3 regions of the Mesorhizobium sp. B3-1-7 genome follow, and region 2 is predicted to be linked to each of the others. Evidence: predicted binding sites of a transcription regulator. Region 2 holds the regulator's gene; each other region holds the start of a gene.
What was found. The regulator PhoB, encoded in region 2, activates phosphate uptake and scavenging genes when phosphate is short. The targets are predictions, from matches to a motif close to TGTCATNNANCTGTCAT.

Region 1 (3,275 bases), on a different contig from region 2:
GGCGAGCCCGTCGATCCGCCTTGCGGCATCGAGCCAGTGCTTGCTCATGGCTCCGCATCCGACCAGGACGACCTTCATCATCCAGCACTCCTCCCGTCCGGCCCCTCCAGGCCGAAGTGTCACGGCGTCCACGGCATCAACCGTAAACGTTTTTCCGTAAACGTTTACGAGAACACACCCGATGGCGTAGAATGTCAATCGGCTGCTTGTCGAAAATTGTCCCGAAGCCTTGGCCTGAGCGGCAGCCGGTGCTAGCCAAGGCAGGGGGAGAACCGTCCTTGGCGTCCAGCATCCACGACCTTGCGCGTCACCTGAACATTTCGATCGGCACCGTGTCGCGGGCGCTGAACGGCCGCGCCGACGTCAATGCCGACACCCGCCGGCGCGTGCTGGAAGCCGCCAAGCTGCTGAACTACGCGCCCAACCAGTCCGGCCGCAGCTTGCGGCAAGGCGCCACCCATTCCGTCGCCTTCATGCTGCAGCCGCATCCGGGTGACCAGCAATATGGCGAGCCGTTCTTCATCCCGTTCCTGACCGGCCTGCAGGCGCGGCTGGCCGAAAGCGGGCTCGACCTGATCGTGGTGATGGGCGCGCCTGGCGACTACCAGCAGGAGCGCCTGCGCCGCGTCGTCGAGACCCGCCGCGCCGACGCGGTGGTGCTGGCCTGGACGCGGCGCGAGGACGAACGCATCGACTATCTGACCGAGCGAGGCTTTCCCTTCGCAACGCTCGGCCGCAGCCGCTCGGGCGGCAAGTCCTACCCTTCGCTCGATCTCGATTTCGAGAAGGCGGGCAGCGACGCGGTCGACCGGCTGGTCGCGCGCGGCCATCGTCGCATCGCCGCCATCCGCCCGGCGCTCAACCTCAATTTCGGATATCTCTTCCTCGACGGCTATCGCAAGGCGCTGAAACGGCACGGCATCGAGGTTGACCTCGGCCTGATCGCCGACGGCTTCATCAACGAGGCCGGCGGCTACCAGGTGACGCCGCGCGTCATGCTCTCAAAGGACCGACCGACGGCAATCATCTTCAACAACGACGCCATGGCGCTCGGCGGCTGCAAGGCACTGGCCGAGATGGGCATCCGGCCGGGCCACGACATCGCCGTGACCGTCATCGTCGACACGCCGCTCTGCCGCTATTTCTCGCCGACTCTGACAGCCTTCCGTCCATCGCTGGAGCCGATGGGCCGGAGGCTGGCCGAGATGCTGCTCGCCTCGCTTCCCGCCTTCGCCGGCCCCGAAGGCACACGCATCATCCGCGAGGTTTGGCCGCTGGAGCTGGTCGTTCGGGAGAGCGATTGAGCGGAAGCGGTTTCCCAGGGGGAGAAGGAAAGAACCTCCGCCTGTCACGCAACCATCACGTTCACGTCCTAGACCGCTCGAAGGCTAGGGCTGGCCGCATCGTCGATGCCGCGCCTTTTTGAGCCACTGGCCGCTCTGCTCGTCAAGAAGGGGATATCGATGAAACACCTTAACCGAACCGTCGCGCTCGGCGCGGCGCTTGCCCTGTTCACCGCCCTCACCCCGGCACTCGCCGATGGCGTCGCCTATGTCAACAAGGGGCTGGTCGGCATCGGCCGCATCCCGGCCAGCCAGAAGGACAAGTTCGGCGAGACCTTCGGTTCGGGCTCCGGCATGGCGATCGACACCAAGTCCTGGGTGCGTGACGGCGCCGGCTACAAGGGTTCGCTCTGGCTGCTGCCGGACCGCGGCTACAATGTCGTCGGCACCACCGATTATCGCCCGCGCCTCAACACCATTTCGATCGAGTTGGCCCCGACCGCCGCCGGCGCGGCGCCCGCCGCCGGACAGGAACAGTCTGGCGTGAAAGCGACGCTCGCCGACACGATGCTTCTGACCGACGACAAGGGCGCCGACGCCACCGGCCTCGATCCGTTGAACGGCGTGCGCGAAGCCGCCGGCGACATGCCGATCCTGCCGCAGGCCGACAACGGCAAGCTGGCGTTGGATAACGAAGCGATCGCACGGCTGGCGGACGGCACGATGTTCATCTCCGACGAATATGGCCCCAACATCTACCGTTTTTCGGCCGACGGCCACCTGATGTCGGCGACGCAACCGCCCGCGGCCCTTGTGCCGATGCGCCACGGCAAGCCGAATTTCGCTTCCGACAACCCCGGCCCGGGCGCCGCCGAGCCCGATCCGAAGGACCCGGAGACCGGCCGCCAGAACAACCAGGGCCTCGAAGGCATGTCGATGACGCCCGACGGCAAGTTTCTGATCGCCGTGCTGCAATCGGCGGCCCGGCAGGACGGCGGCGATTCCGGCTCGACCCGCCAGAACACCCGCGCGCTGGTCTATGATGCTTCCGACCTCGCCCACCTCAAGCTGGCGCACGAATATGTCGTGCCCCTGCCGGTGTTCAAGGATGCCAAAGGCAAGACCAAGGTGGCCGCGCAGAGCGAGATCGTCGCGCTCTCCGACAAGAGCTTCCTGATGCTGGCGCGCGACTCAGGCAACGGCCAGGGTCTCAAGGGCGACGAGTCGCTCTATCGCAAGATCGAGATCGTCGACCTTTCCGCCGCCACCGATATCGCCAACGGTCCGTTCGACGCGGCCGACAAGCCGGTCGCGCCGAAGGGCGTGCTCGACCCGTCGGTGACGCCGGCCAAGCTTACCTCGTTCATCGACATCAACGACAAGGGCGAGCTCGGCCGCTTCGGCCTGCACAATGGCGAGCCGAACGACAAGGACAACCTTTCGGAGAAGTGGGAGGCGATGTCGCTGGTCTCCGTGCTCGATCCGAAGCTGCCCGACGACTATTTCCTGTTCGTCGCCAACGACAACGACTTCCTCACCCAGGACGGCTTCCAGGTCGGCGCTTCGTACAAGGCCGAGGATGGCGCCGATGTCGACACCACCTTCCTCGTCTATCAGGTGACAATCCCCGGCCTGTCTGGGAACACTGTCGCCGGCCAGTAACCGGCGACGGGCGAATGCCCGTCATCCCGCTGATCCTGAAAAGGATGCATGACCATCAGGCCTGCGATACCATCGCGGGCCTGATTCATTTTCGGTGCTGCCATGGATGACAAGAAGCCCACCCGCCGGCGGACCCGGCGACCTGACCAGCGGCCCCATTCCGCGCACGCTGCTTCTGTTCGCCCTGCCGGTGCTGGGCTCCAACGTGCTGCAGTCGCTGAACGGCTCGATCAATGCCGTCTGGGTGGGGCGCTTCCTTGGCGAGGCGGCGCTGACGGCGACATCCAACGCCAATCTGGTGCTGTTCCTGATCCTTGGCACGGTGTTCGG
Region 2 (3,275 bases):
CGGCAGACGGCGTTCATGTATCTGGGCGAGCTGGTGGAGTTCGACCGGACCGAGAAGATCTTCACCTCGCCTCGCGAGAAGCGCACGCAGGACTACATAACCGGCCGCTTCGGCTGAGTTCATACGAGGACATCATCATGGCCGAACATACCGTCGCCTCCTTCGACGAGGATCTCAGGCAGATCAGCCGGCTCATCAACGACATGGGCGATCTCGCCAGCTCCATGGTCGGCGGTGCGACGAGGGCGCTGCTCGAGACCGACAATGCGCTGGCGCAGCGCGTCGTCTCCGACGACGCCATCATGGACGCTCGTCAGCGCGAGCTCGACGACCGCGCCATCACGCTGATCGCCAAGCGGCAGCCGATGGCGGACGACCTGCGCAACGTGGTCGGCTCGATCCGCATGGCGGGCGACCTCGAACGCATCGGCGATCTCGCCAAGAACATCGCCAAGCGTGTCGGCTCGGTCGGCGTCAGCGCCGCGCCGCGCGACCTCACGCATTCGATCGATTCGATGGCGCAGCTGGTGCTGATCCAGGTGCAGGCCGTGATCCAGGAATATATGGTGGGCGATGCCACGGTGCTGGCCAAGCTTCGCAACGACGACGAGCGCATCGACGTCAAATACACGTCCGTCTTCCGCGAGCTGTTGACCTACATGATGGAAGACCCGCGCAACATCACCGCTTGCACGCATCTTCTGTTCTGCGCCAAGAACCTCGAGCGCATCGGCGACCATGTGACCAACATCGCCGAGAACGCCTATTATGTGCTGACCGGCACGCAATTGCCCGCCAATCGTCCGAAGCAGGACGAGACCGCAATGTCGGCGCCGGCGGCCTGACGAAAAGGTTACCCCAATGATCGCGCCACGCATCATGGTGGTGGAGGACGAGGAGCCGCTGGGGGTGCTGCTCCGCTACAATCTCGAATCCGAGGGTTACCAGGTCGAAGTGGTGACCCGCGGCGACGAGGCCGAAATCCGCCTTCAGGAAAACGTTCCCGACCTGCTCGTGCTCGACTGGATGGTGCCGGCGGTTTCCGGCATCGAGCTCTGCCGGCGTCTCAGGATGCGGCCCGAGACCGAGCGGCTGCCGATCATCATGCTGACGGCGCGCGGCGAGGAAAGCGACCGCGTGCGCGGCCTCTCGACCGGCGCCGACGACTATCTGGTCAAGCCATTCTCGACGCCGGAGTTCATGGCGCGCGTCAAGGCGCTGCTGCGCCGCGCCAAGCCGGAGGTGCTGTCCAGCGTGCTCAAGGTCGGCGACATCGTGCTCGACCGCGAATCGCACCGGGTCTACCGCAAGAAGAGCGAGATCAGGCTCGGCCCGACCGAGTTCCGCCTGCTCGAATTCATGATGCGTCATCCCGGCCGCGTGTTCTCGCGCAGCCAGCTGCTCGACAATGTCTGGGGCGAGACGATCTATATCGACGAGCGCACCGTGGACGTCCATGTCGGGCGCCTGCGCAAGGCGGTCAACAACGGCCGGATGCCAGACGTCATCCGCACCATCCGCGGGGCGGGGTACGCGATCAGGGAGGATTAGGTCCCGAGGGCCCTGACGGGTCAGGCGCTTCCAACAACCACGTTGGTGGGTAGCCGAGACGTTTGTGCTTCGTCATCCACGGGCGGAGCAAGGAGCGTAGCGACGCAGCGCAGACCCGAGGATCCATGCCGTGACTTCCACGCGCCGCTATGGCGCAGAACTCTGCACCGCTGCACCCTACGATCGAGGTAACGGCATGGATTCCAGGGTCTGCGCGCGTCGCTTCGCTCCCTGCTCCGCCCTGGAATGACGAAGTCGCGGTGGCTTCGGCCAATCTCCAACGTTGGTGCGATTCGCGGCTTCAGCGCCATGTTCGCTTAGGCCACGTTCTTCCCGGCCCCCGCTCTGGCCTGCACCCCCGGCGCGAAAATCTCCTGATCGACGAAGGTCAGCGCGCGCATGGCGCAGCCTTCGCGGATAAGCGGCAGTTCGTTCGGCTCGGTGTCGAAGGAGATCGATTCCGAGTGCTGGCCGCCGGCGGTCTGGGCGATCGCCTCTCGCAGCGCCGGCTCGATCAGGTCGAAGGCGGCCGCGCTTACGCCGACCATGGCGACAGGCGCCGGGTCGATAAGGGCGAACAGGCTGCCGAGGCCGAAACCGAGTGCTTCGCCGGCCCGGCGATAAGCCTCCCGCTCGGGTCCGTCCTCCTGCCGGGCTTTTGCGGCCAGCGCGCGCATATCGGCGTCGCCGACGTCGGTCGGCGTGGCATCCTCGCTTATTCCCATGGCGCTGCGCCAGATCGCGTAATTGCCGGCATAGGCCTCGACGCAGCCGCGGCGGCCGCAGCGGCAAAGCGCGCCGCCCGGACGATGGATCATATGGCCGAACTCGCCGCCGGAGGAATGCGTGCCGCTGAACAGCGCGCCCTTCAGCACCAGGCCCATGCCGATACCGTGCGAGAGCAGGATGGCGATGAAGTCGTCGCGATAGCGCTCGGGATCGCGCCATTGCAGCGCCACCGCCATCATGTTGCAGTCGTTCTCCATGGTGGCGGGAATACCGAATTCCCTTTCGAGGAGGTCGGCGAAAGGGATGTCGGTCAGCGGCGTGATCGGCGACCACAGCATGGCGCGTGAATGGGAATCGGTGATGCCCTGAATGCCCATGGCGATGCGGGCGACGCTGCCCACGTCGAGGTCGGGATCCCGCAGCCGGCGCCGCACGATCGCCATGCATTCGCCGATCAGCTCGTCGCGGGGCATGACGAGCGTGTCGAGGCGCTGCTGCTCCTCGGCAACCACCTGGCCGGCATAATCGATCACGGCGACCGACAGGAAGTTCAGCGACAGCACCACGGTCAGCACCGCGGCGGCTTCGGGGTTCAGCGCCAGACCGATCTGCGGCCGGCCGCGTTTCAACGCCGTCGGCTCGCTGGCCTTGCTTTCGGTGAGAATGCCTTCCTGGATCAGATCGGCGGAGATCGCCGAAATGGTCGAGTGGCTGAGCCCGGTGGTGGCAGCAATCTCCGTGCGCGAGGGCTGGCCGGCGCGGCGCACGGCCGAAATCACCATGGCGCGGTTGCGCCGGCGCAAATCGTCGTGACGGATTCCGACCGACATCGTCTCGCACGTCCTCCCAGTCATCGCGGCCTTGTGATGATGATGCCATGGCCTGTCGGTGACATGCTAGGGATAGTGGCAGAAGCCGCAGCCTGTGTCATTATTTATTGCGGATGTCGAAAAAAATGCCCTGACCCATCAAAACCCATCAGAATCGCAGTTGAC
Region 3 (3,275 bases), on a different contig from region 2:
CTTTGCCGTGTCCGTAGCGCTGCTCGATATAGTCGCCGACCATCTTCTCGAAATCCTGCGCGATGGACGGACCACGCAGCGTCGCCGCCTTCTTGCCGTCGATGAAGACGGGCGCCGTCGGCGTCTCGCCGGTGCCGGGCAGCGAGATGCCGATATCGGCATGCTTGGATTCGCCCGGACCGTTGACGATGCAGCCCATCACCGCGACTTTGAGATTCTCGACGCCGGGATATTTCTCGCGCCACACCGGCATGTTCTTGCGGAGATCGGCCTGGATGCTCTGGGCGAGCTCCTGGAACACGGTTGACGTCGTGCGCCCGCAACCGGGGCAGGCCGCGACGATCGGCACGAACTGCCGGAAGCCCATGGTCTGCAGCAATTCCTGCGAGACCTGCACCTCGCGGGTGCGGTCGCCATTCGGCTCCGGCGTCAGCGAGATGCGGATCGTGTCGCCGATGCCCTGCTGCAGGAGGATGCCCATGGCGGCCGAAGAGGCGACGATGCCCTTGGTGCCCATGCCGGCTTCGGTGAGACCCAGATGCAGCGCATGGTCGGAGCGGGTGGCGAGTTCGGTGTAGACGGCGATCAAATCCTGCACGCCGCTGACCTTGGCCGACAGGATGATCTTGTCGCGGCCAAGTCCGATCTCTTCGGCCATCTCGGCCGACAGGATCGCCGACTGCACGATCGCCTCGCGCGTGACTTCCTGCGCGGTGAGCGGCGAGCCCTTCGCCTGGTTGTCGTCCATCAGCCGGGTCAAAAGCTCCTGGTCGAGCGAGCCCCAGTTGACGCCGATGCGTACCGGCTTGTCATATCTGATCGCCATCTCGACGATCGCGGCGAACTGGCGGTCCTTCTTGTCCTTGAAGCCGACATTGCCCGGATTGATGCGGTATTTGGCCAGCGCTTCGGCGCAGGGCGGATGATCGGCGAGCAGCTTGTGCCCGATATAGTGGAAGTCGCCGACCAGCGGCACGTCGATGCCGAGCCGCAACAGCCGCTCATGGATGCGCGGAACCGCCGCCGCGCTCTCGTCGCGGTCGACCGTGATGCGCACGATTTCCGAGCCGGCACGGTGCAGCGCCGCAACCTGGGCGACGGTCTGGTCGATATCGGCGGTGTCGGTGTTGGTCATCGACTGCACGACGACCGGCGCGCCGCCGCCGACCACCACGCCGCCGACCGATACGCCGACCGACTGTCGCCGCGGGAAGGGAGAGGAAAAATATCCGGTCATGCCGGCCGCCTTCATCTGGGAGTTCCGGGCATGAGGTGGCGGAGCAAAGATGGCTTGTCAATGGCAAGCGGCAGGCAAGGCCTGCAAATCGGTGACCGCGATCAACGGCCGCAGGGCTCATGTAAAAACCCTCGGGCTGCAAGATCCACACTAAAACGGTCTGGTGATTGAGTAAAAACCAACAAGCCGGCGGCATATCTTGCCACCGGTAGGTTGGCACCGCAACGAGTGCGGTGATGTTGCCTAGGGCATGTTCAGTGTGTCGTCGGGCCCCCCTTCAGTTTTTCAATCTCGTCCTTGATTGCCAGCTTGCGTCGCTTGAGATTCACGATTTCGAGGTCGTCCACCGAAGGATGGTTCATCGCATCGGTGAGCTCACGCTCGATGTCACCGTGTTTCCGCTGCAACTCATCAAGATGGGATGCAAGAGACATGATTGGTTCTCCCTTTCATGGTTTCCTCGATTGCAGCCGTCGCGGGCGCCTCCACCGCAGGTTGCGACTGTGACGGCACCATGACAGTTTGCCACCAACCGATCTCGATGTCGAATGCCACGTGGTAGCATTCCACGACAAAGTGAAATGTGATAAGGGCTGCGCGCCGGTCACAAACCCGCAAGTCACGGCCCCGCCCAAACAGCCCGATTGGGCGATGCACACGCAGACGGTAGATAATGTCCGAACAGGAACAGGCTGAAATACGCCTCGAATATTCCCGGCTCAAACAAGAACACGCCGATTTCGACGCCGCCATCAACGCGATGATCGCCACGGGCTGCGACCCGCTTCAGATCCAGCGCATGAAGAAGAAAAAGCTGATGTTGAAAGACCGGCTGTCGGCGCTGGAAGACCGCATCATTCCCGACATCATCGCTTAGGGGCCGAATGCTGGGCGCGCGCCCAGGAGGCCGCGGAACGTGCGGGCAGCGAGAGAGCGTATTCACCACATCCTTGCGGCTGTCGGCGAATTCCGCTAAGGCGCGCCTTTGCCGCCGCGGAGCCACACCTTGACCGATCAGCGTGCCGACGTCGCCATCATCATGGGCAGCCAGTCCGACTGGGCGACGATGCGCCAGGCCGCGGAGACGCTGGAGGCGCTGGGCATCCCGCACAAGCGGCTGATCGTCTCGGCGCACCGCACCCCGGACCGTCTCTATGAGTTCGCCAAGGGCGCCAAGGCCGCCGGCTACAAGGTGATCATCGCCGGCGCCGGCGGGGCGGCGCATCTGCCGGGCATGACGGCGGCGATGACGCCTCTGCCGGTCTTCGGCGTTCCGGTCGAGTCCAAGGCGCTTTCGGGCCAGGACTCGCTGCTTTCCATCGTGCAGATGCCGGCCGGCATCCCGGTCGGCACACTGGCGATCGGCAAGGCGGGCGCCGCCAATGCGGCACTTCTCGCGGCCGCCGTGCTGGCGCTCAGCGACGACAAGCTCGCCGCCCGGCTCGACGCCTGGCGCTCGGCGCAGACCGCCAAGGTCACCACCGAGCCGACGGACGCGCCGTGAGCCTGGCTCCTGGATCGGCCATCGGCATCATCGGCGGCGGCCAGCTCGGCCGCATGCTGGCGATGGCCGCAGCGCGCCTCGGCTACCATATCGTCGTGTTGGAGCCCCAGCCCGACTGCCCGGCCGCGCAGGTCGCCAACCGGCAGATCGTCGCCGCCTATGACGATCCGGCAGGGCTCGCCGAACTGGCCGCCGCCAGCGCCGTCGTCACCTATGAATTCGAGAACGTCCCGGTCGCCGCCGCCGAAACGCTGGCGGCAAAGGTCCCGGTCTATCCACCGGCACGCGCGCTCGAAGTCGCGCAGGATCGCGCCACCGAGAAGAGCTTCCTCAACGGCATCGGCATTCCGACGGCGGCATTCCGCCTGGTCGACAATGACGACCAACTGACCGAGGCCCTGAAGGCGTTCGACGGCAGCGGCGTGCTCAAGACCCGCCGCATGGGCTATGACGGCAAGGGCCAGCGCGTCTTCCGCAACATGGAAACGGCCGGCTTTGCCGGCGTCTGCGAGGCGATGGGCAATGTGCCGCTGA

Region 1: the regulator PhoB is predicted to act here: its motif matches at 1,347-1,363, upstream of FJ417_RS15675 (esterase-like activity of phytase family protein).
Region 3: the regulator PhoB is predicted to act here: its motif matches at 1,741-1,757, upstream of FJ417_RS30170 (YdcH family protein).

Annotation. Positions count from the first base shown of each region.
Region 1 covers NZ_VFTL01000017.1:37,183-40,457, forward strand. The annotation lists gene FJ417_RS15665 (Gfo/Idh/MocA family oxidoreductase) at 1-81, opposite strand, end outside; gene FJ417_RS15670 (LacI family DNA-binding transcriptional regulator) at 279-1,304, shown strand; gene FJ417_RS15675 (esterase-like activity of phytase family protein) at 1,464-2,945, shown strand; gene FJ417_RS15680 (MATE family efflux transporter) at 3,052-3,275, shown strand, end outside.
Region 2 covers NZ_VFTL01000021.1:32,432-35,706, forward strand. The annotation lists gene pstB (phosphate ABC transporter ATP-binding protein PstB) at 1-117, shown strand, start outside; gene phoU (phosphate signaling complex protein PhoU) at 138-845, shown strand; gene phoB (phosphate regulon transcriptional regulator PhoB) at 862-1,551, shown strand; gene FJ417_RS18275 (ROK family protein) at 1,869-3,110, opposite strand.
Region 3 covers NZ_VFTL01000050.1:25,702-28,976, forward strand. The annotation lists gene ispG (flavodoxin-dependent (E)-4-hydroxy-3-methylbut-2-enyl-diphosphate synthase) at 1-1,237, opposite strand, end outside; gene FJ417_RS30170 (YdcH family protein) at 1,492-1,671, opposite strand; gene FJ417_RS30175 (DUF465 domain-containing protein) at 1,911-2,114, shown strand; gene purE (5-(carboxyamino)imidazole ribonucleotide mutase) at 2,244-2,741, shown strand; gene FJ417_RS30185 (5-(carboxyamino)imidazole ribonucleotide synthase) at 2,738-3,275, shown strand, end outside.